One region of the Bradyrhizobium barranii subsp. barranii genome, then DNA from elsewhere that is predicted to be linked to it. Evidence: predicted binding sites of a transcription regulator. Region 1 holds the regulator's gene; each other region holds the start of a gene.
The links. The regulator PhoB, encoded in region 1, activates phosphate uptake and scavenging genes when phosphate is short. The targets are predictions, from matches to a motif close to TGTCATNNANCTGTCAT.
Positions count from the first base shown of each region.

Region 2: J4G43_RS28875 (glycerophosphodiester phosphodiesterase family protein) is a predicted target of PhoB. The motif match lies at 3,969-3,985, and genes of this name have one in related genera.
Region 3: J4G43_RS02070 (DUF2794 domain-containing protein) is a predicted target of PhoB. The motif match lies at 3,965-3,981, and genes of this name have one in related genera.
Region 4: J4G43_RS35260 (UDP-2,3-diacylglucosamine diphosphatase) is a predicted target of PhoB. The motif match lies at 1,534-1,550, and genes of this name have one in related genera.

Region 1 covers NZ_CP086136.1:788,465-795,598, reverse strand. The annotation lists gene J4G43_RS03885 (Hsp33 family molecular chaperone) at 1-577, opposite strand, end outside; gene argF (ornithine carbamoyltransferase) at 834-1,757, opposite strand; gene J4G43_RS03875 (aspartate aminotransferase family protein) at 1,757-2,965, opposite strand; gene J4G43_RS03870 (GcrA family cell cycle regulator) at 3,422-3,934, shown strand; gene phoB (phosphate regulon transcriptional regulator PhoB) at 4,168-4,875, opposite strand; gene phoU (phosphate signaling complex protein PhoU) at 4,891-5,607, opposite strand; gene pstB (phosphate ABC transporter ATP-binding protein PstB) at 5,619-6,419, opposite strand; gene pstA (phosphate ABC transporter permease PstA) at 6,436-7,134, opposite strand, start outside.
Region 2 covers NZ_CP086136.1:5,970,156-5,977,289, forward strand. The annotation lists gene J4G43_RS28865 (pyruvate dehydrogenase complex E1 component subunit beta) at 1-1,193, opposite strand, end outside; gene pdhA (pyruvate dehydrogenase (acetyl-transferring) E1 component subunit alpha) at 1,223-2,245, opposite strand; gene J4G43_RS28875 (glycerophosphodiester phosphodiesterase family protein) at 2,500-3,852, opposite strand; gene adh (aldehyde dehydrogenase) at 4,060-5,577, opposite strand; gene J4G43_RS28885 (helix-turn-helix domain-containing protein) at 5,887-6,846, opposite strand; gene J4G43_RS28890 (FtsB family cell division protein) at 7,063-7,134, opposite strand, start outside.
Region 3 covers NZ_CP086136.1:437,550-444,683, reverse strand. The annotation lists gene J4G43_RS02085 (ABC transporter permease) at 1-1,494, shown strand, start outside; gene J4G43_RS02080 (Bax inhibitor-1/YccA family protein) at 1,765-2,556, shown strand; gene J4G43_RS02075 (GNAT family N-acetyltransferase) at 2,859-3,386, shown strand; gene J4G43_RS02070 (DUF2794 domain-containing protein) at 3,529-3,900, opposite strand; gene J4G43_RS02065 (DUF1223 domain-containing protein) at 4,510-5,286, opposite strand; gene acnA (aconitate hydratase AcnA) at 5,504-7,134, opposite strand, start outside.
Region 4 covers NZ_CP086136.1:7,201,524-7,208,657, forward strand. The annotation lists gene J4G43_RS35255 (glycosyltransferase family 4 protein) at 1-698, opposite strand, end outside; gene J4G43_RS35260 (UDP-2,3-diacylglucosamine diphosphatase) at 698-1,510, opposite strand; gene thiD (bifunctional hydroxymethylpyrimidine kinase/phosphomethylpyrimidine kinase) at 1,726-2,526, opposite strand; gene J4G43_RS35270 (Lrp/AsnC ligand binding domain-containing protein) at 2,657-2,902, shown strand; partial or broken gene J4G43_RS35275 (transposase domain-containing protein) at 3,025-3,234, shown strand; gene ypfJ (KPN_02809 family neutral zinc metallopeptidase) at 3,391-4,497, shown strand; gene J4G43_RS35285 (alpha/beta hydrolase) at 4,646-6,211, shown strand; gene J4G43_RS56100 (nuclear transport factor 2 family protein) at 6,417-6,632, opposite strand; gene J4G43_RS35290 (c-type cytochrome) at 7,108-7,134, opposite strand, start outside.

The DNA of each region.
Region 1 (7,134 bases):
GCTTGCCACCGTCGTTCGAGCGCCACTCCTCACCGACCGCGAGACGCACACGCGTCGGGATCTGCTCGGAGCGCAGGAAATATTCGTGGGCGGCATCTTCCAGGCTGCCGCCGTCGAGCGCGACCAGACCCTGGTAGCGGCTCATGTCGGGACCCTGGTCGATGGTCATGGCGAGATGACCGTTACCGAGGAGCGCGCCGGAATCCTTTGTCTCGCCGAGGCGCTCGGCATCGTAGCGCGCATAGGCGCGCAGGCGATCCGGCGCCATGTAGTCGACGACCAGGAACGACACCGGACCGTCGGTCTGGGCCTGGAGGATGAAGCGGCCCTCGAACTTCAGCGCCGAGCCGAGCAGCGTCGTCAGCACGATGGCCTCGCCGAGCAGCTTGCCCACGGCAGCGGGATAATCGTGCTTGGTCAGGATCTCGTCGAGCGCGGGACCGAGCCGCACGAGGCGGCCGCGCACGTCGAGTGCGTCGACCTCGTACGGCAGCACGTTGTCATCGATGGGAACCGCTGATGGTGCGCGAACCGGGCCTTCAGGCCCGGTATTCATGTCAGGGGATTGGGAAACCATGGCGCTTTATCTGGGGTCGATGGAGGAAAATGGAAGAGGGCTCAAGGGTGGTGTGTTCCGGATGCACTTATGATCGCACAGGATCCTGCAAATTCGATGTCGTCCCGGGGCGCGCAAAGCGCTGATACGGGACCCATAGCCACAGGATTACGCGATAGCCCGCGTAGCCCGGATGGAGCGTAGCGCAATCCGGGACCACTCCAACTGCGGACACAAACCCGGATTTCGCTGCGCTCCATCCGGGCTACAAGTGAGATTACTTCACCGCGTCAAAGCACCAGGCCAGAATGCCCTTCTGCGCATGCAGGCGGTTTTCGGCCTCGTCGAACACGACCGATTGCGGGCCGTCGATCACTTCGTCCGTGACTTCCTCGCCGCGATGGGCGGGCAGGCAATGCATGAACAGCGCATCGGGCTTGGCCAGCGACATCAGCTTCGAATTGACCTGATAGGGCTTGAGCACGTTGTGACGGTGCTCGCCTTCCTTGTCACCCATCGACACCCAGGTGTCGGTGACGACGCAGTCGGCGCCCTTCACGGCGGCCTCGGGATCGGTGCCGAGCACGATCGGCGCGCCGGTGGCCTTGATGAAGTCCCGCATCACCTTTTTCGGCGCAAGCTCCGGCGGCGTCGCGACATTGAGCTTGAACTTGAAGCGCTCGGCGGCATGCGCCCAGGACGCCAGCACGTTGTTGTCGTCGCCGGTCCAGGCCACCGTCCTGCCCTCGATCGGGCCGCGATGCTCTTCGTAGGTCATGAGGTCGGCCATCACCTGGCAAGGGTGCGAGCGCCGCGTCAGGCCGTTGATGACGGGCACCGTCGCATATTCCGCCAGCTCCAGCAGGGCCTCGTGATTGAGGATGCGGATCATGATGGCGTCGACATAGCGCGACAGCACGCGCGCCGTGTCGGCGATGGTCTCGCCGCGGCCGAGCTGCATCTCGGCGCCGGTCAGCATGATCGGCTCGCCGCCGAGCTGGCGCATGGCGACGTCGAACGAGACGCGGGTGCGCGTGGAGGGACGCTCGAAGATCATCGCCAGCGTCTTGCCTTCCAGCGGCTTCACCGGCTGGTGCGCTTTCTGCTTCGCCTTCATGGCGGAGGAGGCCGCGAGCATGCTCTTGAGCTCCGACAACGGGAGCTCGTTGATATCCAGAAAGTGCTTCGGGGACTTGCTCATCAGCTTGCCGCCCGATTGGTCTGACTGGACGAGATCGCGGCGCAGGCGCGTTCGAGCCGCCCGACGCTGTCCTCGATCTCGGCTTCGGTGACGATCAAGGGCGGCAGGAAGCGCACGACATTGTCGCCGGCGCCGACCGTGAGCAATTTTTCGTTGCGCAATGCCGCGCCGAGATCGCCTGACGGCACCACGGCCTTGATGCCGATCAGAAGGCCTTCGCCGCGCACTTCGCTAACGATGTCAGGATAACGATCGATCACGGAGGCGAGCTTCTGCTTGAGCAGCAGCGACATCTTCTGCACGTGATCGAAGAAGCCGGGCTTGAGCATGACGTCGAGCACGGCGTTGGCAGCCGAGATCGCGAGCGGATTGCCGCCGAAGGTCGAGCCGTGCGAGCCGGGCCCCATGCCGGCAGCCGCGTCCGCGGTCGCCAGCACCGCGCCGATCGGGAAGCCGCCACCGAGCGCTTTGGCCAGCGACATCACGTCAGGCGTGACGCCGGTGCGGCGATGCGCGAACAGATCGCCGGTGCGGCCCATGCCGGTCTGCACCTCGTCGAACGCGAGCAGCAGGCCCTTCTCGTCGCAGAGCTGGCGCAACGCCCTCAGGAAGGCGGGCGTTGCCGAACGCACGCCACCCTCGCCCTGGATCGGCTCGATCAGGATGCCGGCGGTCTGCGGACCGATCGCCTTCTTGACGGCTTCGATGTCGCCATGCGGGACCTGGTCGAAGCCGTCCATCGGCGGGCCAAACCCTTCGAGATATTTTGCCGAACCGGTCGCGGCGAGCGTTGCCAGCGTGCGGCCGTGGAAGGCGCCTTCGAAGGTGATGATGCGGTAACGCTCCGGATGGCCCTTGGAGAAGTGATGATGGCGGACGAGCTTGATCACACCTTCCAGCGCTTCGGCGCCGGAATTGCAGAAGAACACGAAGTCCGCGAAGCTTTCGTTGCACAGACGCGCGGCGAGCTTCTCGCCGTCCGGGCTCTGGAACAGGTTCGACATGTGCCAGAGTTTGGTGGCCTGCTCCTGCAACGCCTTGACCAACGCAGGATGAGCATGGCCGAGCGCATTCACCGCCACGCCCGAGGTGAAATCGAGATAGCGATCGCCATTGGTCGCAATCAGCCAGCAGCCTTCACCGCGCTCGAAACCGAGGTCGGACCTCGCGAAAACGGGGAGCAAATGCGGCGCTGCGCTGTTAGTCATGACGATCACTTGAATGTTGCGGACGGTGTGAGCGTGCATTGCGCAACGCACCATTGACCGGCCCGGAAAACGAAACGTGCCGCCTTTTAAGGGCGGCACGTATGACTATCTTATGCCTGGTGAAACCGGTGTCAATGCCGCCCGGAAAGCCTCGCGAAACGCAGAATCCGTAGTCTTGCGGTGGCGATTTTGCGTATTTCCGCCACGGAACATGTGGAAGCGAGTCGGCGGACTCTTGCGCGTGAGTCACGCCATATTGTAGCGTTTGGCTTGTCAGATACGACATCTCGTGCAGCAGCTCTGATCCTCTAAGTCCTCATGTACCGGCGTAAGCGTTCGGGCGCATCTGGTGCGCCCGGCGAGCCTTAAGGGATTCTGGCGGCACGGGTTTTTCGAAGCTTAGGCATTCGCCGTGCGGCCGCCAGGATGGCAGGCGCCGGCGAAGGAAAGGGTGCAATGACCGTTTTGACCTGGTCGGATGATCGCGTCGAGCAGCTGAAAAAGCTCTGGGAGGCCGGACTTTCGGCCAGCCAGATCGCCGCTGAACTCGGCAATGTGACCCGCAATGCCGTAATCGGCAAAGTGCACCGGCTCGGCCTGTCGGGCCGCGCCAAGAGCCCTTCATCGGCAGCGCCGCGGCCGCGCAAGGCGCGTCCGGCGCAGCACATGATGCGGGTGACCCGCCCGATCGCACGCGGCAACACCGCGCTGGCGCAAGCCTTCGAAGTCGAGGTCGAGGCCGAACCGGTCACCTACGACAACGTCGTGCCGATGAGCCAGCGGCTGTCGCTGCTGGAGCTGAACGAGGCGACCTGCCACTGGCCGGTCGGCGATCCCTCGAGCCCGGATTTCTTCTTCTGCGGCGGCAAGGCGCTCTCCGGCCTGCCCTACTGCGCCCAGCACTCGCGCGTGGCGTATCAGCCCGCGGCCGATCGCCGGCGCGCGCCGGCGAAGCCGGGTCCGCGCTGAGGTATCGGATTAGCTGACTACGAAGACGGCGCCGTCACGCGTGACGGCTCAACTCACTCGGTGTCGTCCCTGCGAACGCAGGGACCCATAATCCCGGCGCGTAGTTATTGCGCGGGATGATCACTCCGAGTCGTCGCCAAACCACTCCCTGTGGGTATGGGTCCCTGCGTTCGCAGGGACGACATTGAGGATGCGGTGGCAGCCCGCTAAATCACGTCTGCCACAGCAACCCCTTACGCCTGCTCCGCCTTCGCAAAGCGATCGTCCAGTGCGTAGCCCGCGCCGCGGACGGTGCGGATCGGGTCCTGCTCGCGGCCGAGATTGAGCAGCTTGCGCAGGCGGCCGATATGGACGTCGACGGTGCGCTCGTCGATGTAGATGTCACGGCCCCAGACGCTGTCGAGCAGCTGCTCGCGCGAGAACACGCGGCCGGGATGCTCCAGGAAGAACTCCAGCAGGCGATACTCGGTCGGACCGAGATCGATCGGCCGGCCCGAACGCGCCACGCGACGCTTGTCGCGGTCAAGCTCGATGTCGCCATAGGCGAGCACCGTGGCAAGCCGCTCGGGGCTGGCGCGCCTGAGCAGGCCCTTCACGCGTGCCAGCAGCTCCGGCACCGAGAACGGCTTGACGATGTAGTCGTCGGCGCCGGTCGCAAGGCCCCGCACCCGCTCGCTCTCCTCGCCGCGCGCGGTGAGCATGATGATCGGGAGCTGCTTGGTCTCGGGCCGGGTGCGCAGCCGCCGGCACAGCTCGATGCCGGAGAGGCCCGGCAGCATCCAGTCGAGCACGATCAAATCGGGGATATGCTCCTTGAGGCGGGTGTCGGCATCGTCGCCGCGCATCACCGTCTCGACGTCATAGCCGTCGCCTTCGAGGTTGTAGCGGAGAAGCTCGGTGAGAGCTTCCTCGTCCTCAACCACCATAATGCGTGCGCCCATGGTGTTCGTCGCTCCTTAAGTGTTCGGGACCGTCGTGGCGAAGGTCGTCATGTCGCCCTTCGGCCGCTTGTCGGTGATCGCCTGGCCCTCGATCATGTAGAACACGGTCTCGGCGATGTTGGTGGCGTGGTCGCCGATGCGCTCGATGTTCTTGGCGCAGAACATCAGATGGATGCAGAACGAGATGTTGCGCGGATCCTCCATCATGTAGGTGAGGAGCTCGCGGAACAGCGAGGTGCAGATGGCGTCGACTTCCTCGTCGCCCTTCCACACCGCCATCGCCGCCGGCAGATCGTGCGCGGCATAGGCGTCCAGCACCGACTTGACCTGCTGCTGCACGAGGTCGGTCATGTGCTCCAGGCCGCGGAACAGCTTGAGCGGATGGAAATCCGTCTCCAGCGCCGCGACGCGCTTGCCCATGTTCTTGGCGAGGTCGCCGATCCGCTCGAGATCGGTCGCGACGCGCATGGCGCCGACGATCTCGCGCAGATCCACCGCCATCGGCTGGCGGCGCGCGATGGTGAGCACGGCGCGCTCCTCGATCTTCTTCTGAAGCGCGTCGAGCTCGGCGTCGATGGTGACGACGCGCTGGCCGAGCGCGACGTCGCGGCGGATCAGCGCGTCGACGGAATCGACGATCATGCGCTCGGCGATGCCGCCCATCTCAGCGACCAGGCGCGTGAGCTCCTGGAGGTCGGTGTCGAAGGCCTTTGCGGTATGTTCAGAACCCATGTTCCGTCTCCTCAGCCGAACCGGCCGGTGATGTAATCCTGCGTGCGCCGGTCGGTCGGCGACGTGAAGATCTTGCTGGTGTCGTCGAACTCGATCAGCTCGCCGAGATACATGAAGGCGGTCTTGTCGGAGACGCGCGCCGCCTGCTGCATGTTGTGGGTGACGATCGCGATCGTGTAGTTCTCGGACAGCTCCTGGATCAGCTCCTCGACCTTGGCGGTCGAGATCGGGTCGAGCGCCGAGCAGGGCTCGTCGAACAAGATCACCTCGGGCCGCACCGCGACCGTGCGGGCGATGCAGAGGCGCTGCTGCTGGCCGCCGGAGAGCGACAGGCCGGAGGCGTTGAGCTTGTCCTTGACCTCGTTCCACAGCGCGCCGCCGCGCAGCGCCTTCTCGACGCGGTCGTCCATCTCGGACTTCGAGATCTTCTCGTAAAGGCGGATGCCGAAGGCGATGTTCTCGTAGATCGTCATCGGGAACGGCGTCGGCTTCTGGAACACCATGCCGACGCGGGCGCGCAGCAAATTGAGGTCCAGCTTGGGGTCGAGGACGTTGGTCTGGTCGAGCATGAGCTGACCGGTGACGCGCTGGCCCGGATAGAGGTCGTACATCCGATTGAAGATGCGCAGCAGGGTCGACTTGCCGCAGCCCGACGGGCCGATGAACGCCGTGACGCGGTTGGTGCCGAGCGCCAGATTGATGTTCTTCAGCGCGTGGTGCTCGCCGTAATAGAAATTGAGGTTGCGCACCGTCACCTTGGCCGGAGCTTCGGGCAGCACCGGCGCCTGGGGCAAACCACCGGCCGCGCTCATCGTACGGAAAGATCACTCATTTTGCGGTCCTCTCGGCGCTCAGAATGCGCGCGCCAATATTCAGGGCAAGAACGGTCAGGGTGATGAGCAGCGCGCCGCTCCAGGCGAGCTGCTTCCAGTAGGCGTAGGGGCTCTGCACGAAATTGTTGATGGTGACCGGCAGGTTCGCCATCGTCTTGTTCAGACCCAGGCTGAAGAACTGGTTCGACAGCGCGGTGAAGAGCAGCGGCGCGGTCTCGCCGGCGACGCGGGCGGTGGCCAGCATCACGCCGGTGATGAGGCCCGAGCGCGCCGCGCGATAGGCGATGCGCTTGATCACCAGCGAGCGCGGCAGGCCGAGCGCCGAGGCCGCCTCACGCAGTGCGTTCGGCACCAGCAGCAGCATGTCCTCGGTGGTACGCAGCACCACCGGGATGACGATGACCGCGAGTGCGAGTGCGCCGGCAATCGCCGAGAAGCCGCGCATTGGCACCACCACCGCACCATAGATGAACAGGCCGATGATGATCGAGGGCGCCGAGAGCAGGATGTCGTTGATGAAGCGGATCACCGAGGTCAGGCGGTCGTTGCGGCCGTACTCGGCGAGATAGGTGCCGGCGAACAGACCGAGCGGCGCGCCGATGCCGACGCCGAGCACGGTCATGATGATCGAACCCACGATGGCGTTGCGCAGGCCGCCCTCGGTCGAGCCCGGAGGCGGCGTGTCCGCAACGAA
Region 2 (7,134 bases), 5.2 Mb from region 1:
ACCGCACGGCCGGTCTTCTTGACCGAGTTGACGATGGTCTCGGTGTCCATCGGCCGCAGCGTGCGCAGGTCGATCACCTCGGCCTCGATACCGTCCTTGGCGAGTTCGTCGGCGGCTTTCAGCGCATAGGTCATGCCGTTCGACCAGGAGATGATGGTGACATGGCCGCCCGAGCGCACGATGCGCGCCTTGCCGATCGGGATCACGAAGTCATCGAGCTTCGGCACTTCGCCGGTATGGCCGTAGAGCACCTCGTTCTCGAGGAAGATCACCGGATTGGGATCGCGGATCGCGGCCTTGAGCAGGCCCTTGTAGTCCGCTGCGGAGAACGGCGCGACCACCTTGAGACCCGGGACGTTGGAATACCAGGACGAGTAGTCCTGGCTGTGCTGGGCGGCGACACGCGCGGCGGCGCCGTTGGGCCCGCGGAACACGATCGAGCAGCCCATCTGGCCGCCGGACATGTAGAGCGTCTTGGCCGCTGAGTTGATGATCTGGTCGATCGCCTGCATGGCAAAGTTGAAGGTCATGAACTCAACGATCGGCTTCAGCCCGGTCATGGCAGCGCCGACGCCGATGCCGGCAAAGCCGTGTTCGGTGATCGGCGTGTCGATGACGCGCTTGGCGCCGAATTCCTGCAACAGGCCCTGGGTCACTTTGTAGGCGCCCTGATATTCAGCGACTTCCTCGCCCATCACGAAGACGTCGGCGTCGCGGCGCATTTCTTCGGCCATGGCGTCGCGCAACGCTTCGCGGATGGTCTGCGTCACCATCGCGGTGCCGGCGGGCACTTCCGGATCGGGCTCGGCAACGGCCTGAGGGGCAGCCGCGGCCCTCGGCGCCGAGATCATCGGCTTGCCTTCGCCGACCGGCGAGCGGGATTCGGCGACTTCCTGCGCGACGCTCGGCGGCGGCGCGGCCGGCGCCTTGGCGAGATCGGCGGCCGTCTCGCCATCGGCGAGGATGGTCGCGATCGGCGTGTTCACCGCGACGTCGGCGGTGCCCTCGGGGATCAGGATCTTGCCGAGCGTGCCCTCATCGGTCGCCTCGACCTCCATGGTCGCCTTGTCGGTCTCGATCTCGGCGATGACGTCGCCGGACTTGATCGTCTCGCCCTCTTTCTTCAGCCACTTGGCAAGGTTGCCCTTCTCCATCGTGGGCGACAACGCGGGCATCAGCACTTGAATTGGCATATCGACTCCAAAAGAAAGCTTGCGCGCGTTCAGCGGTAAATGTCGGTCCAGAGCTCGGCGGCATCCGGCTCGGGATCATGCTGGGCGAAGTCGGCGGACGCATTGACGATGTCGCGGACCTCGGCGTCGATCGCCTTGAGATCGGCCTCGCTCACCTTGGCCGCGAGCAGGCGGTTGCGCACCTGCTCGATCGGGTCCTGGTCGTGGCGGACTTTTTCGACCTCTTCGCGCGTTCTGTACTTGGCGGGGTCGGACATCGAATGGCCGCGATAGCGGTAGGTCTGCATCTCCAGGATGAAGGGGCCCTTGCCGGCACGGCACCAGGCCGCCGCCTCCTCGCCCGCGGCCTTCACGGCGCGGACGTCCATGCCGTCGACCTGCATGCCGGGGATGTTGAAGGACGCGCCGCGCTTGGAGAAATCCTGCTGCGCCGAAGCGCGCGACACCGAGGTGCCCATGGCGTAGCGGTTGTTCTCGATGACGTAGATCACCGGCAGCTTCCAGAGCTCCGCCATGTTGAAGCTCTCATAGACCTGGCCCTGGTTGGCCGCGCCGTCGCCGAAATAGGTGACGCTGACATTGTCGTTACCACGATAGTGGTTGGCGAAGGCCAGACCCGTGCCGAGCGAGACCTGCGCGCCGACGATGCCGTGGCCGCCGTAAAAGTGCTTCTCCTTGCTGAACATGTGCATGGAGCCGCCCTTGCCCTTGGAATAGCCGCCGCGCCGGCCGGTGAGCTCGGCCATGACGCCGTTGGCCTCCATGCCGGTGGCGAGCATATGACCGTGGTCGCGATAGCCGGTGATGACCTGATCGCCCTGCTTCAGGGCCATCTGCATGCCGACCACCACGGCCTCCTGGCCGATATAGAGGTGGCAGAAGCCGCCGATCGCGCCCATGCCGTAGAGCTGGCCGGCCTTTTCCTCGAACCGCCGGATCAGGAGCATGTCGCGGAGCGCTTTGAGCTCCTGCTCTCTGGTGAATTCCGGGGGCGAACCGCCGTCGGTCTTGTCCTGTGGAGTGCTTGCGGCGGCTTTCTTGGGTGCGGCCATGGGAATTCCGGGTCAGAGAAAACTTCAGCCCTCTCTAACCCAAGTCAAACGCCCTTGGAAAGGACCGCGGCGGCATGGCGCGACTTTCATTATGCCGCACTGCAACGTGACCGAAACTTTGCAAAACCTTTGGCGCCGATCGGGCAACTTTAGCTCACCGGTCAGCGAAGGGAACGTGGGCAGCCAACGCAGAGAAATCGGACGCGCCGTTTTGTATCCGAAATCCCACGCGCGTCCGATTCGCCGTGCCGGCTTTACCAGCCCAACTCGCGCAAATACGCCGCACGGGCGGCAACGCCGGTATGCGTGAAGTCGCTGAAGACCCCATCGACGCCGAGCCGGTAGAATTTGAGATATTCAAGGCTCGGGTCGCCGCGATAGTCGGCGGCAAGATACTTCTTCTCGTTCCGAAACGTGAAGACATGGACGAAAAGACCGAGCTTGTGCGCGTCCGCGACAAGGCTGGTCGCGTCCTGCGTCGAAGCCTCCGGCGTCGATCCCTTGTAGGGCGTGCCATCGGCGTTGCTGTCCTTCCACGGCGCGATCTTGAGCGGAACGATATAGGCCTTCCACGGACCGATGCCCTCGGCATAGGTCTTGATCTCGGCAAGCCCCTCGGGCGTCAGCATCGCATCGTACAAGCGCGCATCGCCCGCAACCGTCCAGTCGAACGGGCGCGAATTCGTGATGTTGTTGAGGAGAACCTTGCCGGTTTTGAAGTCAATTCCGTTGCCGTCGACGAGTTGGACCTGCCGCGTCTGGAGGCCGTGGCTGCGCATATATTTCAGGCTGCCGGGTTCGAAGCTCTGGACCAGGATGGGAGCGTCCTTGGTGTTGAGGCCGTTATCCCTGATGATCTTGATCAGGGCATCCTCGAGCGGACGGCTGCCGGCCGCGCCGCAGCCATTGGCGATCGCCTGGGCATTGTTCCATGTCGGGTTCTTGGTTTCGGGATAGACGAGGATGGTCCGCCCGGTCTCCTTGCTCTTGACCTTGGCGATGTCGATGACGTCCTGGAAGCTGATGATAGGGAGCTTGCCGTTGAAGACTTTCGGCCGCTCGTTGGCCGCGTCATAGGTGGTGCCGCCGATCCATTGCTTCAGCTCGGCCATGGTGAAGTCGCTGATCGACCAATCGTTGGTATGATCCTCGCCGTCCACGATCAGCGACTTCAGCACCGATTTGGGATCGGCCGGGTCGCTGAGATCCGTCAGGTAGTCGGCAGGCACGCCGGTGGCCGACGGGGCCTTGACGCGCACACCGGGCACGGTGCGCTTGCGGGCAGCGACGGCCGCATTGGTCTTCGTAACCTCGGCAATGTTGGTGTTGTCGCTCAGCCAGGGGTTATGACGCACGACCAGAACGCAATCCTTGGTCAGGTGCAAATCCTCTTCGAGCGCATCGGTCCCGAGCGCCGCGGCGAGGTCGTACGACGCCTCGGTCTCTTCAGGTACCAGGCCCGGCAGGCCGCGATGGCCAAGGACCAGTGGCGCCTTTCCATCGACGGTCAGGAAGGGCTTGGCGCCAGCTGGCGCCGGGCCGGACTGTGCAAAGGCCATCGACAGCGGCAGCACTGCCGCGCCGAACAGCATCGCTGCGACACCCATTGTCCGTCCTGAACGACTGTTCCGCATCACCAAGCCTCCGTCTTTGCCCGGCATCGCTTCGAATGCCGCGGGCGCCGAACCGAATACGGTCGGCGCTGTCGTATTGTCTCAAGACTCTGACAGACGGATGACGACGGAGAGGGCAGCGCAAAGGTTGCGCCGCCCTCTCCTGCCCCATCAGATCTTGCCCAATCAGATCTTGCCCGATCAGAAGAAGCCAAGCTTCTTCGGGCTGTAGCTGACCAGGAGATTCTTGGTCTGCTGGTAGTGATCGAGCATCATCTTGTGGGTCTCGCGACCGACGCCCGACTGCTTGTAGCCGCCGAACGCGGCATGCGCAGGATACGCATGGTAGCAGTTGGTCCAGACCCGGCCGGCCTGGATAGCCCGGCCGAAGCGGTAGCAGCGGTTGGCATCGCGACTCCAGACGCCGGCTCCCAAGCCGTAGAGCGTGTCGTTGGCGATCGCGAGCGCTTCGTCATCGGTCTTGAAGGTCGTGACCGAGACGACGGGACCAAAGATCTCCTCCTGGAAGATTCGCATCTTGTTGTGGCCCTCGAACACCGTCGGCTGGACGTAGAAGCCGCCGGAAAGATCGCCGCCGAGCTCGGCACGACCGCCGCCGGCCAGCACCTTGGCGCCCTCCTGCTTGCCGATGTCGATATAGGAGAGGATCTTGGCGAGCTGCTCGCTAGATGCCTGCGCGCCGATCATGGTGTCGGCCGCACGCGGGTCGCCCTGCTTGATCGCGGCGACGCGCTTCAGCGCCCGCTCCATGAAGCGGTCATAGATATCGGCGTGGACCAGCGCCCGGCTCGGACAGGTGCAGACCTCGCCCTGGTTCAGCGCGAACATCACAAAGTCTTCGATCGCCTTGTCGAAGAAATCGTCGTCCTCGGCGGTGACGTCGTTGAAGAAGATGTTCGGCGACTTGCCGCCGAGCTCCAGCGTGACCGGGATCAGGTTCTGGCTGGCATATTGCATGATCAGCCGGCCCGTGGAGGTCTCGCCGGTGAAGGCGATTTTCGCGATCCGCGGGCTGGAGGCGAGCGGCTTGCCGGCCTCGAGGCCAAAGCCGTTGACGATGTTGAGGACACCGGGCGGCAGGAGATCGCCGATGATCTCGGCCCAGACCATGATCGAGGCCGGCGTCTGCTCGGCGGGCTTGAGCACCACGCAATTGCCGGCGGCGAGCGCCGGCGCGAGCTTCCAGCAGGCCATCAGCAGCGGGAAGTTCCAGGGGATGATCTGGCCGACCACGCCGAGCGGCTCGTGGAAATGATAGGCGATGGTGTCGTGGTCGATCTCGCCGATCGAGCCTTCCTGCGCACGCACCACGCCGGCGAAATAGCGGAAATGATCGATCGCGAGTGGCAGGTCGGCGGCGCGGGTCTCGCGGATCGGCTTACCATTGTCCCAGGTCTCGGCAACCGCAAGGCGCTCCAGATTCTCTTCCATCCGGTCGGCGATCCGGTTCAGGATCGCGGCGCGCTCGGCGACGCTGGTGCGTCCCCAGGCGCCCTTGGCGGCGTGCGCCGCATCGAGGGCGGCCTCGACGTCCTGCGCATTGGAACGCGCGATCTTGCAGACGATCTGGCCGTTCACCGGCGAGGCGTTGTCAAAGTACTTGCCGGAGATTGGCGCGACGAATTTGCCGCCGATGAAATTGTCATAGCGTTCGGCGAACGGAACCTGGGTGACGCCGAGGAATTCCACCTTGTTCATTGATCACTCCCGATGTTTGCTGTTTGCGCAATTCGTCGCGTGGTCACGACTTGCGCCAACGATGTCGCGGGAGCGTTTTCCTGTCAGCCCGGACGTGAGCGATGGCCGGCCCGACCTGTCGCAGTTCTGCGACAGGTGACGCAGCTGCCCCCACACACTCAGCCCTCATCCTGAGGAGCGCGCTCTTGCGCGCGTCTCGAAGGATGGCCGCGAGCACAGCCAGGCCTGCATGGTTCGAGACGGCAGCTTCGCGGCCTCCTCACCATGAGGGTTGAGTTGGTGGGCGCGGAAGAAAAATAGAGCCCCAGCTCAGTGCTTCAGTTCGAACCGCTTGAGCTTCCTGTGCAGCGTGGCGCGGCTGACGCCGAGGGCCTTGGCGGCGGCCGAAACATTGCCGCCCGCGCGCAGCAGCGCCCGCTGCAACACCGCGCGCTGGCCGCCGGCAAGATGGTCATGCGCGGGTTCGCCGCCGAGGAGGTCAGCCGCGGGCACCGGCTGCAAGGGACGGCCGGGCGCAATCCCGAGTCCCACCCGCGCGGACCGGGTCGCGCCGATCACGAGATCATCTGCATCGACCGCGACGAGGCCGCCGGCCTGGCCGTCCGCGCCTTGCGTCAGCACAATGCGGGCATGGGCGAAGGCGCGGCGAAACAGATCGGCCTCGATGCGCCTCGCCGCCTCACCTGCCGCGAGCGCGATCAGATTGGAAAACGCATCGGTCCGGTCGGCGCGGCAGGAGGAGACATCGAGCACGCCCGCAAACGCCGCCTCGTGATCGTAGATCGGAACGGCGGTGCAGCTCAGAAGCGTGTTGCGGGTGAAGAAATGCTGGTCGCGGTCAATCGTCAGCGGGCGCTGCTCGACGACGCAGGTGCCGATACCGTTGGTACCTTCATGCTCCTCGCTCCAGAGCGCGCCGGTCCACAGGCCCCAGGATTGGAACGTCGCATCGTCCACTGCTGTGCCACGGCGGTCGACCGGCACGCCCGCACCGTCGGCGAGCAGCACGCAGCAGCCGCTCGCGCCGACCGCCTGATAGAGCCGGTCCATCGCGCCTTGCGCGGCGGCGAGCAGCGGCGCGACGCGCTCGCGCGCCTGCCGCAACTCGACATCGCTCAGCCGCATCGGCGCGCTGCGGCCGGCGGGATCGAGATGATGCAATCGGGACGAACGGCGCCACGAGGCCAGCAGCGCGGAGCGCGCGGCCTGGCCTGACGCAATGGCGGCCTCGACGCGGGCCGCGTGATGCCGGGACATTGGCCCATTCATCACTGTTTCCTCCGGGTGGCAGTCTAGGCTGCGCCGGCACGGCCCGGTTGATCTGCGTCAACTCAGGCAGACGGCGGCAGAAGCCATGGGGCCGTTGCTGCGTTGCCGTCAAGGCGGCAGCCCGGTTCCAAGCCTAAGACTTTCGGTAGAATTGCTACACGGTTGCGGGATTTCGGCAGCGGCTTTCGATGCCGGTTTCGAATGCTGCGGAAAGCGCTACTTCGCCGGGATCATCCGAACGAGATCGTGCGGATTGACATAGTCGAGCTGATAGCGCGCCCGCTCGTC
Region 3 (7,134 bases), 350 kb from region 1:
GTGGTGCCGGCCGTACATGCCGACGAGCTCGCGCTGTCCTTCGTCTACGGCCTGCTCACGGCGCTCGCCTTCGGCCTGTGGCCACTCGGGCGGGTACACGACGTGCCGGTCGCGGCGCTGTTCCGCGACACCATCAGCTCCGAATGGCACCGGCCGCGCTGGAGCTATGTGGTGTTCATGGCCGTCGTGATCGCGCTGCTGATCGCGGTCGTGATCGGATTGTCCTTCGACAAGCGCATTGCCGCGGTGTTCGTGGCCTCCTCCGTCGTCGTGTTCGCCCTGCTCCGCGGCATCGCCGCCCTGCTGATGACGATCGCGCGCCGGCTGCCGCGCACGCGCCTGCCGATGCTGCGGCTGGCGATCGCCAACATCCACCGGCCCGGCGCGCTGACGCCCTCCGTCGTGCTGTCGCTCGGGCTCGGGCTCGCCGTGCTCGTCACCATCACCCAGATCGACGGCAATCTGCGCCGGCAGTTCCTTGCGGCCCTCCCCGAGCACGCGCCGTCGTTCTTCTTCATCGACATCCCGAGCACGCAGGCCGAGCAGTTCGACGGCTATCTGCGCCGGATCGCGCCGGGCGCAAAGGTCGAGGACGTGCCGATGCTGCGCGGCCGCATCGTCGCCGCGCGCGGCGTGCGTGCCGAGGACCTCAAGCCCACCACCGATTCCGAATGGGTGCTGCAAAGCGACCGCGGCCTGACCTATACCGCCGAATTGCCGAAGGGTTCCAAGGTGGTCGAGGGCGAATGGTGGAGCGCCGACTATTCCGGCCCGCTGCTGGTCTCGATGGAGAAGAAGATCGCCGACGGGCTCGGCCTCAAGCTCGGCGACGAGATCGTGGTCAACGTGCTCGGCCGCGACATCCCGGCCAAAATCGGCAATCTGCGCACCATCGACTGGCAGGGCATGGGCATCAATTTCGTGCTGGTGTTCTCGCCCAACGCCTTCAAGGGCGCGCCGCACACCCATATCGCGACACTCACCGAGGCCGGCGGCACTGCGGCCGGCGACGGCAAGATCATCAGGCAAGTCGCCGACACCTATCCGATGGTGACGAGCGTGCGCGTGCGCGAGGTGATGGAGACGGTCGGCTCGGTCGTGACCAATCTGGCGCTCGCGATCCGCGGCGCCAGCGCGGTGACCCTGATCTCGGCGATCCTGGTGCTGGGCGGCGCGCTCGCCGCCGGCCACCGCCACCGGGTCTACGATGCGGTGATCCTCAAGACCCTCGGCGCGACCCGGCTGCGGCTGCTCGGCGCCTATGCCCTCGAATACCTGCTGATCGGACTTGCCACCGCGGTGTTCGGCGTGATCGCCGGCAGCGTCGCGGCCTGGATGATCGTGACGCGGCTGATGACGCTAAGTTTCGTCTGGCAGGCCGGCAGCGCGGCCGGCGTGGTCGCGGCGGCCCTGGTGGTCACGGTCGGACTTGGCCTCGCTGGGACGCTGCTGGCATTGAACAAAAAGCCCGCCACGGTGTTGCGGAATTTGTGACAAATGGTAGCGGGCGAGCCCGCGATGTCGGAATCGCACGATTCCAGCGATTAACCACGTCTGCTCGCCAGGATTGCGGGCGAGGGCGACATTCAGCCGCGCGTGGACGGTTGCAGCGAATGTGTTAGTTTCCCACATATCCAATGGGTTCGGACCCCCGATTATGAGCCAGAATTTAGTCGGCACAGATCGGTATCCGAGATAGAATTTGACGAACCGGCGGCATGGCGACCCTCATGCCGGACCGGGCTAACCAACGGGAATTCGACCATGTCGGACCTAGACCGTAACTACGCTTCTCCTTTCGGCAGGGCCGCCGGGCGTGTTGACGCCGCGACGGTCGATGCCGGCCTGCGCGCCTATATGCTGCGCATCTACAATTACATGAGCATCGGCCTCGCCATCACCGGCCTGGCCGCGCTCGGCGTCTATATGGCCGCCGTGACCGACGTTCCGACCCCGGAAGCCGTCCGCGTCGGCAAGCTGTTCCTGACGCCGTTCGGCTACGCGATGTTCGTCAGCCCCCTGAAGTGGCTGTTCATGCTCGCGCCGCTCGCGATGGTGTTCGTGATCTCGGCGGGCATCAACCGTCTCGCCCCCTCGACCGCGCAGATCCTGTTCTGGGTGTTCGCGGCGCTGATGGGCATCTCGCTGTCCTCGATCTTCCTGGTGTTCACGCACACCTCGATCGTGCGGGTGTTCTTCATCACCGCGGCCACGTTTGGCGCGCTGAGCCTCTACGGCTACACCACCAAGCGTGATCTGACCGGGATGGGCTCGTTCCTGTTCATGGGCCTGATCGGCATCATCATCGCGAGCCTGGTCAACCTGTTCCTGGCGAGCACGATGCTGCAGTTCATCGTCTCGGTGGTGGGCGTGCTGGTGTTCGCGGGCCTCACCGCCTGGGATACCCAGCGGCTGAAGAACGACTACATCTACGGCTACGCCTCGGCCGGCGGTGACATCGCAGAGCGTGCGGCCATCACCGGCGCACTGTCGCTGTACCTGAACTTCATCAACCTGTTCACGCTGCTCCTGCAGCTTCTCGGCCAGCGCGACTAAGCGCTTCGACGAGCGAACGGATACGAACCCCGGCCGAGAGGCCGGGGTTTTTGTTTGGGCCGGGATGCGCAACGCCCCCCGCTGTCATCGCCCGCCTTGTGCGCAATTGCGCACTGGGGCGAGCGATCCAGTATGCCGCAGCGGCTCGGTTCTAGCCGCGCTGTCTCGGAGTACTGGATGCCCCGCCTGCGCGGGGCATGACAGCGGAGAAGATTGGAGGGCTGCTGCGCTGGCGATGACGGAGCATGGGGAAGCGGTGTTGCCCCTTCCAGTGACCGCGGGAAGGCTCTAATCTCGCCGCCATGTCCGCACCTGAGATCAGGCCCGCCATTGAGGCCGACCTTCCCGCCATCACCGCCATCTACAAGCAGGCCGTCCGCGAGGGCACCGCGACATTCGAGCTGGCGCCGCCGGATCTGGCCGAGATGACGCGCCGCTACCGCGCGCTGATCGACGGCGGCTATCCCTATTTCGTCGCCATCCTCGATCGTAGCGTCGCCGGCTATGCCTATGCCGGCGCCTACCGGCCGCGGCCGGCCTACCGCTTCACGGTCGAGAACTCGATCTATCTCGATCCCGCGTTCCACCGCCGCGGCATCGGCTCGTTGCTGCTGGAGCGGCTGATCACCGAATGCGAGGCGCGCGGCTTCCGCCAGATGATCGCGGTGATCGGCGATTCCGCCAATGCCGGTTCGATCGGCGTGCACACGCGCGGCGGTTTCAAGATGATCGGCACGCATCCCAATGTTGGCCTGAAATTCGGCCGCTGGCTCGACACGGTGATGATGCAGCGGGATCTGGGCGAGGGCGCGAGCACGGTGCCGAAATAGCCTCGTAGGGCGGGCAAAGCGACTTGTCCGCCGTAGCTCGGAGAGCGAAGGCGGAAGCGTACCCACCATGCCCGGCGATTGAGGAAAGATGGTGGGCACAGCGCGGTGCGCCTTTGCCTACCCTACGGCACCGTCCGTAAGGCTAAACCACCGCCAACTTGCGATCGATCACCAGCAGCACGCGCTCGAGCTCATGGCCGCGGCGCAGGATCAGGCCAGTCGCCGAGATCACACTGTACATGCCCTGCTTGCGCGCCAGCCGCGGGTCCTTCTCGATGCGATAGATCGGCACTTCCGAGGCGCGGCGGAAGACCGAGAACACCGCGCGGTCCTTCAGGAAGTCGATGGCATAGTCGCGCCACTCGCCGTCGGCGACCATGCGGCCGTAGAGGTTGAGGATGCGGTTCAGTTCCAGCCGGTTGAATGTCACCCGGTTGGGTTGGGCATTCGCAGCGGTGGGGCGCGCCACTGCGCGCTGCTCGCTCGGATCGGCATCCTCCGGCGTCAGACTCATCGAGCGCCTCCTCATCTCGCGGCATGATCGCATCCGCGAAGGACCGTCCCCGGAACCGCGGATCATGACAATTGCATGATCGCGCCAACCGTTCCCCGCCGCAAGGGGCTCTTCACTCAACTGATTGAATCGGGTGCGAATCGGAGCACACGCAGGAGTGGAATTCTATCGCGGCAAACCGTCACGGGATCGTTAGAAGGAATCTTGATATCGCCGCTTTTCCGCCAAGCGCCTGCCGCCCTGCATTGCGAAAAGACCTGTGTGCGTTGACCCGGTCCTTTCGGTTCCGGATTCCTCAGCCCCCAGCCCCCCGGGACCGTCAGGATCGGGTCTGTACGCGCGACAAGGAGGGCCAACGCAAGTTGGTCCTTTTTGGTTTGTGCCGAGATGTTTCCGGCACGACCAACTTCCCTCTGATTGACGCGAAGACGACTCTCTCCCCTCATCCTGGGGAGCCGCGAAGCGGCGTCTCGCAGGATGGAAGGCCGCTGCATCAGCCGCGCCTGCATGGTTCTCGCGGCGACGAGTAGCATCGTCCGCCTCGCGCGCAAGGGCGCTCCTCACCATGAGGCGTGAGAGCGAGTACGACGCTGGCGAGAGAAATCTGATCTAGTGCAGCGACGTGTACGCTGCGCCGAGCATCGCACCCGGCTTCTCACGGCTGCCGTCCTGGACATAGACCACAGCGCCGTCGACGCCGTCGCGCGTGAGATTTTCCAACGGCACCGTCCAGCTTTCCGGACGCCCGTTCCAGTCGCCGACCTTGAGCAGGTTGCGCACGACGTTGTGATAGGTGATCTGCTGTCCGCGATTTTCGCCGCGGCTGATTGCGATCGGCACCGATTTCGTGATCGAGCAGATCCAGACCTCACCGTGCGAGACCGCCGACTCCTTGCTCGCCGCCACCGACACGTTGATCTGCTTGCCTGCAAGCGACATCGTCACCGGCACGCTCATTACGCCTGCGCCGTTGTCGGTCTTGCCGATCGCGCTCTCGATGCCGGCGCGATCGCTGCCGATGACATGCGTCGAACCGTTGACCACGACTTGCGGCGTATAGACCTCGCGGTCGCCGCGCATGCGCGAATAGGCGCGCTGCCGCGCCGAGAAGCGCGAATCCGCAAGCGTGTCCTTCCAGCCGAGATAATCCCAATAGTCGATCGGCATGCTCAGCGCGATGATCGACGGGTCGTTGGAGAGATCGCCGATGACCTGGTCGGCGGGCGGGCAGGAGGAGCACCCCTGCGATGTGAAGAGCTCGACTACGGCGCGAGGATCAGCCTCGGCGGGACGGATGACGGCGACGATGGCGCAGATACCAAGTGCTCCCGACCAGAGTGCACCGGACCAGCGCGAAACCAGATTAGAAGCCATCATTGCAGTCATTTTGAACGTCACACCTCGCACGCGTGGGGGAAGATCCTATCGCCTGATGGTCACCGTAGTCTTACGGGCATCGTACATTCAACCGTCCGGGGCGAGGTTTTCCGCCGGGCGGGACCATCGGACGCGTGTTCTAACGCACGAAGGCGGCATTGTGATAGGCCGCCCTCGTTTAACCTTCTACTCACGTCGCGGTGAGCCACCGTTCACAAATTCGCGCTTAGGCCGCGAGCTTGCGCAGCACGTAGTGCAGAATGCCGCCGTTCCGGTAGTAATCGAGCTCATCCAGCGTATCGATGCGGCAAAGCAGCGAAACCCGCTGCAACGAACCGTCGCCGGAGACGATCTCCGCGGTCAGCTTCTGACGCGGCTTCAGGTCGCCGACCAGGCCGCGCAGCGTGACCTTCTCGTCGCCCTTCAGGCCGAGCGACGACCAGGAGGTGCCCTCTTCGAAGGTCAGCGGCAGCACGCCCATGCCGACCAGGTTGGAGCGGTGGATACGCTCGAAGCTCTGGCAGATCACGGCGCGGACGCCGAGCAGGCGCGTGCCCTTCGCAGCCCAGTCGCGCGAGGAACCGTTGCCGTATTCGGCGCCGGCGAACACCACCAGCGGCACCTGCTCCTGCTGGTACTTCATCGCGGCGTCGTAGATCGACATCTGCTCGCCGTCGGGCCAGTGCTTGGTGAGACCGCCTTCCGGGATATTTCCGTCAGCGCCCTTCAGCATGAAGTTCTTGATGCGGATGTTGGCGAAGGTGCCGCGCATCATCACTTCATGGTTGCCGCGACGCGTGCCGTACTGGTTGAAGTCGGCCGGACGCACCTGGTGTTCGCTTAGATATTTGCCGGCGGGCGAGGTGAGCTTGATCGAACCGGCCGGCGAGATGTGGTCGGTGGTGATCTTGTCGCCGAACATGGCGAGGATGCGCGCCTCGATGATGTCGGTGACCGGCTCCGGCTCCTTCTTCATGCCATCGAAATAGGGCGGGTTCTGCACATAGGTCGAGCTCATGTTCCAGCGATAGGTCTCGCTCTCGACCGTCTTGATCTTGCGCCAGTTGGTGTCGCCCTTGAACACGTCGGCATACTTCTTCTTGAAGATCGACGCGGTCACGAACTTCTTCATGAAGGCGTTGATCTCCTTCGTCGTCGGCCAGATGTCCTTGAGGTACACCGGCTTGCCGTCCTTGCCTTCACCGAGCGGCTCGACGGCGAGGTTCTTGGTGACGCTGCCTGCGAGCGCGTGGGCGACGACCAGCGGGGGCGAAGCGAGATAGTTCGCCTGCACGTCCGGCGAGACGCGGCCTTCGAAGTTGCGGTTGCCGGAGAGCACGGCGGCCGCGACGATGCCGTTGTCGTTGATCGACTTCGAGATCTCCTCGGGCAGCGGACCGGAATTGCCGATGCAGGTGGTGCAGCCGAAGCCGACCAGGTTGAAGCCGACCTTGTCGAGATCGGCCTGCAGACCGGAATCGGCGAGATAGGCCGCGACCACCTGGCTGCCCGGCGCGAGCGATGTCTTCACCCACGGTTTTGCCTTGAGGCCCTTGGCGGCAGCGTTGCGCGCAAGCAGGCCGGCGCCGATCAAGACGCTCGGATTCGAGGTGTTGGTGCAGGAGGTGATGGCGGCGATCACGACGTCGCCATGACCGATCTCGAAGTTCTTGCCGTCGACGGCAAAGCGCTTCCCGGGCTCGTCGGTCTTCTTGTACTCGGTGCCGAGCGCGAGCGAAAAGCCTTCGGCGACCGACGGCAGCGCGATGCGGCCTTCGGGACGCTTCGGACCGGCCATCGAGGGAACGACGTCGCCGAGGTCGAGGGTCAGCGTTTCCGTGAACACCGGATCGGCCG
Region 4 (7,134 bases), 4.3 Mb from region 1:
TCGCCGTGCTTCTCGCCCAGGAAGATCGCATCCGGATAGGCTTCTTCCAGCGCGACCCGCGCCGGGCCGTCGCCGACGATCACCTTGGTGCCGGGCAGATCGAGATCGAGAAACGCCTCGAGGTTCTTCTCCACCGCGATCCGGCCGACCGAGAGAAACACCGGCGCCGGCAGGCAGAGGTCGATCCCACGGGGGTGGAACAGGCTGGTGTCGACGCCGCGCGGCCACAGCACGACGTTGTCGAAGCCGCGTTCGCCAAGCTCGCGGGCGAGCGCCGGCGTTGCCGCCATCACGGCGCGGCTGGGCGCGTGAAATCGGCGCAGCGCCCGCCAGATCAGGGATTCCGGAACCGGCACGCGGGCGCGGACATATTCGGGAAAGCGGGTGTGGAAGCTGCTCGTGAACGGCAGCTTGCGCTGGCGGCAATAGCGGCGGACCATCAGTCCGATCGGCCCCTCCGTCGCGATGTGGATGCTGTCGGGGCGCGCCTCTTCGATCAGCTTCGCGATCCGCGCCGGGCGCGGCATGGCGAGCCGCACATCGCGGTAGCTCGGCATCGCAAAGGTGCGGAACGATTGCGGCGTCAGGAACGTGAACTCGACGCCGAGCCCCTCGGCGGCGTCTGCGAGCTTGGTCAGCGTCCGAACCACACCATTGACTTGCGGGTGCCAGGCGTCGGTCGCGACCAGGATGCGCATCAAGCGGCCCTTGCTGCGACCTGCGGGACCTGTGCCGGCTTCCGCGCCTGATCCGCCCAGGTGATGATCTCGAAATGACCATCGTCATGCTCGACCAGCGCCGTGCAGCTCTCGACCCAGTCGCCGCAATTCATGTAGCGGATGCCGCCCTCGTCGCGGATCACGGCATAGTGGATGTGGCCGCAGATCACGCCGTCGGCGTCGTGACGCCGCGCCTCGGCGGCGAGCGCCTGCTCGAACGCGCCGATATAGTTGACGGCGTTCTTGACCTTCTGCTTGGCCCATTGCGACAGCGACCAATACGGCACCTTGAACATGCGCCGGAAGAAGTTGACGAAGCGATTCATCTGGATCGCGAAGTCATAGGCCTTGTCGCCGAGATGGGCGAGCCAGCGCGCGTTCTGCACCACGAGGTCGAAGATGTCGCCGTGGATGACGAGATAGCGCTTGCCGTCCACGCCGGTGTGGACGGTGTTCTCGACCACGTCGATGCCGCCGAAATGCGTGCCGTAATAGTTGCGCAGGAACTCGTCGTGATTGCCGGGAATGTAGATGACCTTGGCGCCCTTGCGCGCCTTGCGCAGCAGCTTCTGGACCAGGTCGTTATGCGATTGCGGCCAGTGCCAGCTCGATTTCAGCGCCCAGCCGTCGACGATGTCTCCGACGAGATAGATCGTGTCGGCATCGTGGTATCGCAGGAAGTCGAGCAGCAGGTCGGCTTGAGAACCGCGGGCTCCGAGATGAACGTCGGAGATGAACAACGTGCGAAAGCGCCTTTCAGGGCTCTCGTCACTCACATCGTAACTTCCCATGCGACAGCCTGTAACAATATCCCGTGACAGGGGGATGACCAATGAACCTTTGAGGCACCCTCGGATACGAATCAAACCTCGCCTCGCCCGTCCCGCGAATATCAGTCGCATGCGACAATCAGGCGACATGACGCCGCAACGGCCTCCGCAAGACCCCGGAACCGATGGCTGATCAGGTTAACGGCAGCGGTCCCGCGCGCCGCTGGCGGCCCGGATCAGTAAAATTTGTGGAAATGATGGACCGGCCCGTGGCCGTGACCGACGCTGAAGCGGTCGGCGGCCGCGATCGCTGCGCTGATCCAGGCCTTGGCGTTCCGCACGGCGCGCTCGAGATCCTCGCCCCTGGCAAGCCCCGCCGCGACGGCCGAGGACAGCGAGCACCCCGTGCCGTGGGTGTTGCGGGTGGCGACGCGCGGCGCCGCAAGCGCGATCGTGTTCTCGGCCTCGACGAGATAGTCGATGCTTTCGGCGCCCTCGCCGTGCCCGCCCTTGATCAGGACCGCGCGGCAGCCCAGCGCCAGCAGCCGGCGCCCCTGGCTCTCGATCTCGGCCTCGCGTGTCGCGACGGGCTCGTCGAGCAGAGCCGCGGCCTCGGGCAGATTAGGCGTGATCACCGACGCCAGCGGCATCAGCTTCTTGCGCAGGGCTTCCACCGCCTCCGCGGCGAGCAGGCGATCGCCGGAGGTTGCGACCATCACGGGATCGAGCACGATATGCCCTGGCTTCCAGCGCGACAGCGCGCCCGCGATCGCATCGATGCTGGCGGCCTGCGCCACCATGCCGATCTTCACCGCGCCGACCTCGAGATCGGAAAACACGGCATCGATCTGCGCGGTGACGAATTCGGCGGGCACCGCGTGGATGCCGGTGACGCCTTTTGTGTTCTGCGCCGTCAGCGCCGTGATGGCGGAGGCGCCATAGACGCCGAGCGCGGCAAAGGTCTTCAGGTCAGCCTGGATGCCGGCGCCACCGCTCGAATCGGAGCCGGCGATGGTGAGCGCCACGGGCGTCGTCATGGGGCGATTTTCCGCGTTCTTGAGGCCATCGCCCGTCCTAGCGCGCATGCCCGGTGGCCCGCAAGTTCGCTTGCTAAATCCGGCCGGTTTTGGCCTATTAGCCGCCAGATATGCCTTCGGAGTGACTGCAATGGTTCCTTTTTTCGTCCAGATCAAATGCAAGCTCGGCCAGTCCTACACGGTCGCCAACGCGCTTGCCGAAGCCGAGATCGCCTCCGAGATCTACTCCACGGCCGGCCATTACGATTTGCTGGTGAAGTTCTACGTCGATAAGGACACCGACATCGGCCACTTCATCAACGAGAAGGTGCAGGTGCTGCCGGGCATCCAGGACACCCTGACCATCATCACTTTCAAGGCGTTTGGCGCGAGCTAGGGTGTGCACTCACAGAGGGCCGGATGGGAAGTACGCTTCCGAGACAGCGCAGCGGACCAATTGTGCTCAAAGTGAGTTCTTCGGATTTTAACCATCGCGCACATCATCCAGCGCTCGACACCCTCTTGCGCCGGCAAGGCTCGACGCGCTTCATCGATGACGGCCGCGTCGAACTCCACAACAATACGGTCGAACGACTAATCCGCGGCATCGACCCGCTTGCCTATCTCAACGAAGTCCTGACGAGAATCGTCAACGAACATCCAAGTCGCGGCATCGACCAGCTACTGCCCTGGGCCTATCGCGAGCAATCCCTCAAAGCCGCGGCCTGAGAACGACGCTTCGCGAACAGGCCGTCGCGCCAATGTCCGGTCAAAAAACGGATAGTCTCCAAGCGGTTGGGGCCTTTGCATCGTAGCCCACGCGCTTAGGTCCGCGGAGGAACAATTCGGCGGCCCGATCGCGTGCACCTATGCCGCGCGCAAAGTGTGAAATATTTCATTGAACATACAACCCTGGAATGCTCTTTTCGCACGGATCGTGAGCGCCGGGGGCCGGCAATGCCCAAAGGACCGCTTGTTTCGATAGCAGTTGCTGCCTGGGTGCTTTGCACAGGCGGCTTAGCCTGGGCAGTTCGCCCAGCACCGATAGACCCCGCTGCCATCCTCCGTAACCAAGTCGACAAGATTGGTCCGGGTTCAGTTGTCTTTAATCCTCCGACGGAAATGACGGTCGGCTATCACGAGCCAATAACCGTCCAGCCGCTCCAACGTCATGGCGCGGCTCAAACTGAACAGATCGAGGTTGGCCGCTTCATGCGGGCTCGCCTATTCGGTGAAGGATTCACGGCAACAACGAGTGGCGATGACGCGCAAGCCGAGTGGCTTTATGCTGAGCTTCCAGCGAGGTCGGGCGACCAGACCGGTGCGCCGCGCGACAAAATATATCTCTTCGTTTCGCGAGTTCTGGGCAGCACGGAGGAGGTCTGGCAGGCAATCTTCGCATCCGATCGCCTAACTTATCGGCCACCCCGTCTCGTCCTGTACACAAGCGCCACCTACGCAGCCTGCGGATTAGCCGAGAAAATCATGGGACCATTTTATTGTCCTGATGATCAGAAAGTCTACCTCGACCTTTCGTTCTTCCAAGAGATGCAGACTGAACTTCACGCCTGCGATTCGAGCGGCGCCGACTGTCAACTTCCTCAGGCCTATGTGATAGCCCACGAAATCGGACACCACGTTCAGAACTTGCTGGGAATTATGCCAAAAGTCCGCGAGCTTCAGGAGAGCATGGAAACGGAGGCGGAGAGAAACCAGTTACAAGTTCTTCTCGAGTTGCAGGCCGATTGTCTCGCCGGCATTTGGGCGCGTAAAATTAAAGAGAAAGCGAAGATCAACGCGAGCGACATAGCAGCGGCAATTCGAACGACAGAAGCACTAGGCAATGACACCCTGCAGAAAAGTGCCTTGGGGTACGTAGTGCCTGACTCGTTCACTCATGGCAGCGCTGCGCAGCGCCATCATTGGTTCGATGTCGGTTACGCAACTGGATTGGTGAAGAGCTGCAACACCTTTGCTGGAGCGCGGCAATGAGGCCCGACCTTCCCAACTCTCAACAGCCGAAGTCCGACGACGACTGCATACTACCGAGCGGGGCCGCCGGGGAGCCCCACTGGACGAAGAGAAACTCCGCGACGAACGCCTGCCCGGTCTCTTGCATTTTCATTTTGAGGGGAGTGCCGTGCCCCAGCATTGGTTAAAATACTTGGCTGTTTGGTCAATTGCCTTCGCAACGAGCTTCGGGAGCAGCTACGCGCAACCGATCGTCGCCGAGCGAGACGTCCTTCAGATCTGCGAAGCGTTTTCGCGGAAGGCCCCAGAGCGAATGCCGGCAATTGTTCAGCCGGAAGCTGCCAAAAATTTCGTTGGGAGATACGCTCGCTTTTCGGACCGGCTACGAGGCTGCCTATCGGCATCGGAGCGCGAGCGCGAGCCAAATAGCGTGACTTTTTTGATTCAGAACACACAGTACGAGAGTTACTGGAAGTTCCTCACTGATTCCAACTCAGTTCAATGGATTTCTATCGAGAGGTTTAGGCCCGTCACGCTGGCAGATGATGAGCCATGGCGCGCGCCTTTTGATGTGACAGCAGCCCCGATCAGGCCAACGATTAAACCCGGCGGCACCAAAATAGACCCGGATATCCAAGGCGGCGCGATTCAAGACTCCAGAATCGACACACGTATCGTTGAGTTTTTCTATGCAACGAACCGCAAACAGTCGGACACTCCCCCCGATGTCGAAGGCCATCCCCAGCCCGCACTCACAAGCGATCGACCTCCTGTCTACAGCTTAAACGGCTGGACTGCTGTCAGCGGCTACACAGGCGAGCGCAACCCTGATCTGAGTGTCGGGATCGTTCGCGTCCGGGTGCCTGAAGGACACCACATCGGAAACATAGAATTGCCCTCGAGCCTTAAGCTCTTCGGATTTAGGTTGAGAAGAGACACACTTGACCCGACGAAGCATTTTACTATTCGCAGCATCGAGAAAACAGACGAAGCGAAATGGATAAAAACGCTAGCGTCAACGAAGAAGAAAAAGGCTCTCGTGTTTGTCCATGGTTTCAATACCAAATTCCGCGACGCCGTCTTCCGGGCAGCGCAGATAACTTGGGATCTTCAGTTCAGAGGCACCACAATCTTATTCTCATGGCCGTCTCGCGGGGATATCGCGGACTATCTCTATGACAAAGAAAGCGCGTTGGCTTCGCGCACGGCCTTTCTTCGCGTGATCGACGATCTTTACAAAGCCGGATATGACAACATCGATGTGATAGCTCACAGTATGGGGAACTTGATCGCAGTTGAGGCCCTATCAAATAGCGCCGCGACACGATCACCCACGGCTATCGCGCAGTTGATCATGGTCGCCCCCGATGTCGACCGAGACATGTTTGTTCAAGACATTTCCGGCGTTGCAAAGGTCACTAAGGGGCTTACACTTTACGCATCCAAGAACGACAAGGCCTTGCAGCTATCGAAGCGTATTGCCGGAGGTATCCCGCGCGCAGGAGATGTACCTGATGCCGGGCCAGTTGTTTTGCCTGGACTTTGGACGATTGATGTCAGTCTAATTGGAGATGAACTGTTCGGACTAAATCATAACACGTTCGCCACAACACGAAATGTGCTTAACGATCTTGCGATACTACTTATGGAAGGCAAGCCTCCACCACGGCTAGTTGAAATCCGGGGCTTCCCTGAGCCTCCCCAAAAAGCCGCGTACTTCCGCTACATACCCTAGACTAGGGCGCGTTTTCATAAATCGCGACGCGTAGATCAGTCCCCTTCGATGTCCACTATGGCTCGGCAGCGGCGCAAAGGCGGATTCACTTATGGTCCGAGTTGGGGCCATTTAGCTGACATCGGTCCGAACCGCGGCCGAGCCCGTTAGCGGCCATGAGCACTCGCTTGCTATCGTTGCAGGATGTCTCCCAAAATTCCGACAGCTACTGACGCGCGGCCGACAGCGGTGACGAATGGTGGTGCGCGATCATCCATCGACCGTCGCGCTTCACAAGCACGAAAGTAAAGCGTGATGGCCGGGGTGTATCGTTCTCTGCAGCTCGAGCAAAATTGTAAAATCCGATTCCCAAGACGGATGTCTCGCTGAGGACGAGCGTTCGTATCTCGACAATCGAGTTCTTGCGACCGCTTCCCGGCAATTCCTGAAAATATTTCCGTATTCCCTCTTTCCTTCGGAAATTGCCGGGCTTGTCGTTCCAAGCAAAACCGCGTCGGGGGCGTATAGACCTACGAGCGCGTCGCGGTCGTTTGCACTATACGTCGCTGACCATTGATCGATCACAGCGTTGGCCTCTTCTGCAGGCCCCGCAAACGCAACCGTTCCAGAAGCGCCAAACAAGAAACAAAACGCCAGCGCCAGAAATTTCATCATAGCCTCCAGGTTTCATCGAGTTTTGTAACATACTTGAACAACGTTCGCCTTGCACCACAGGTATGGAAGGTCAGTAGCGGTCGTAAACCGTTGCCCTGTCCGACGACAGCTTTGGGTCGTCAGATTCGGAAGTGCGTTAGCGTTTGAAGCTGGTCAGCCTGTTCTCCAATAGCGGACATGACTACGGCACTCGGCGGTTGCGGCCAAATGGGGCGATATTTATCGCCTTAGGAATACACCCCCTAGCTGGCTTGTTTCGGCCGCGGCGG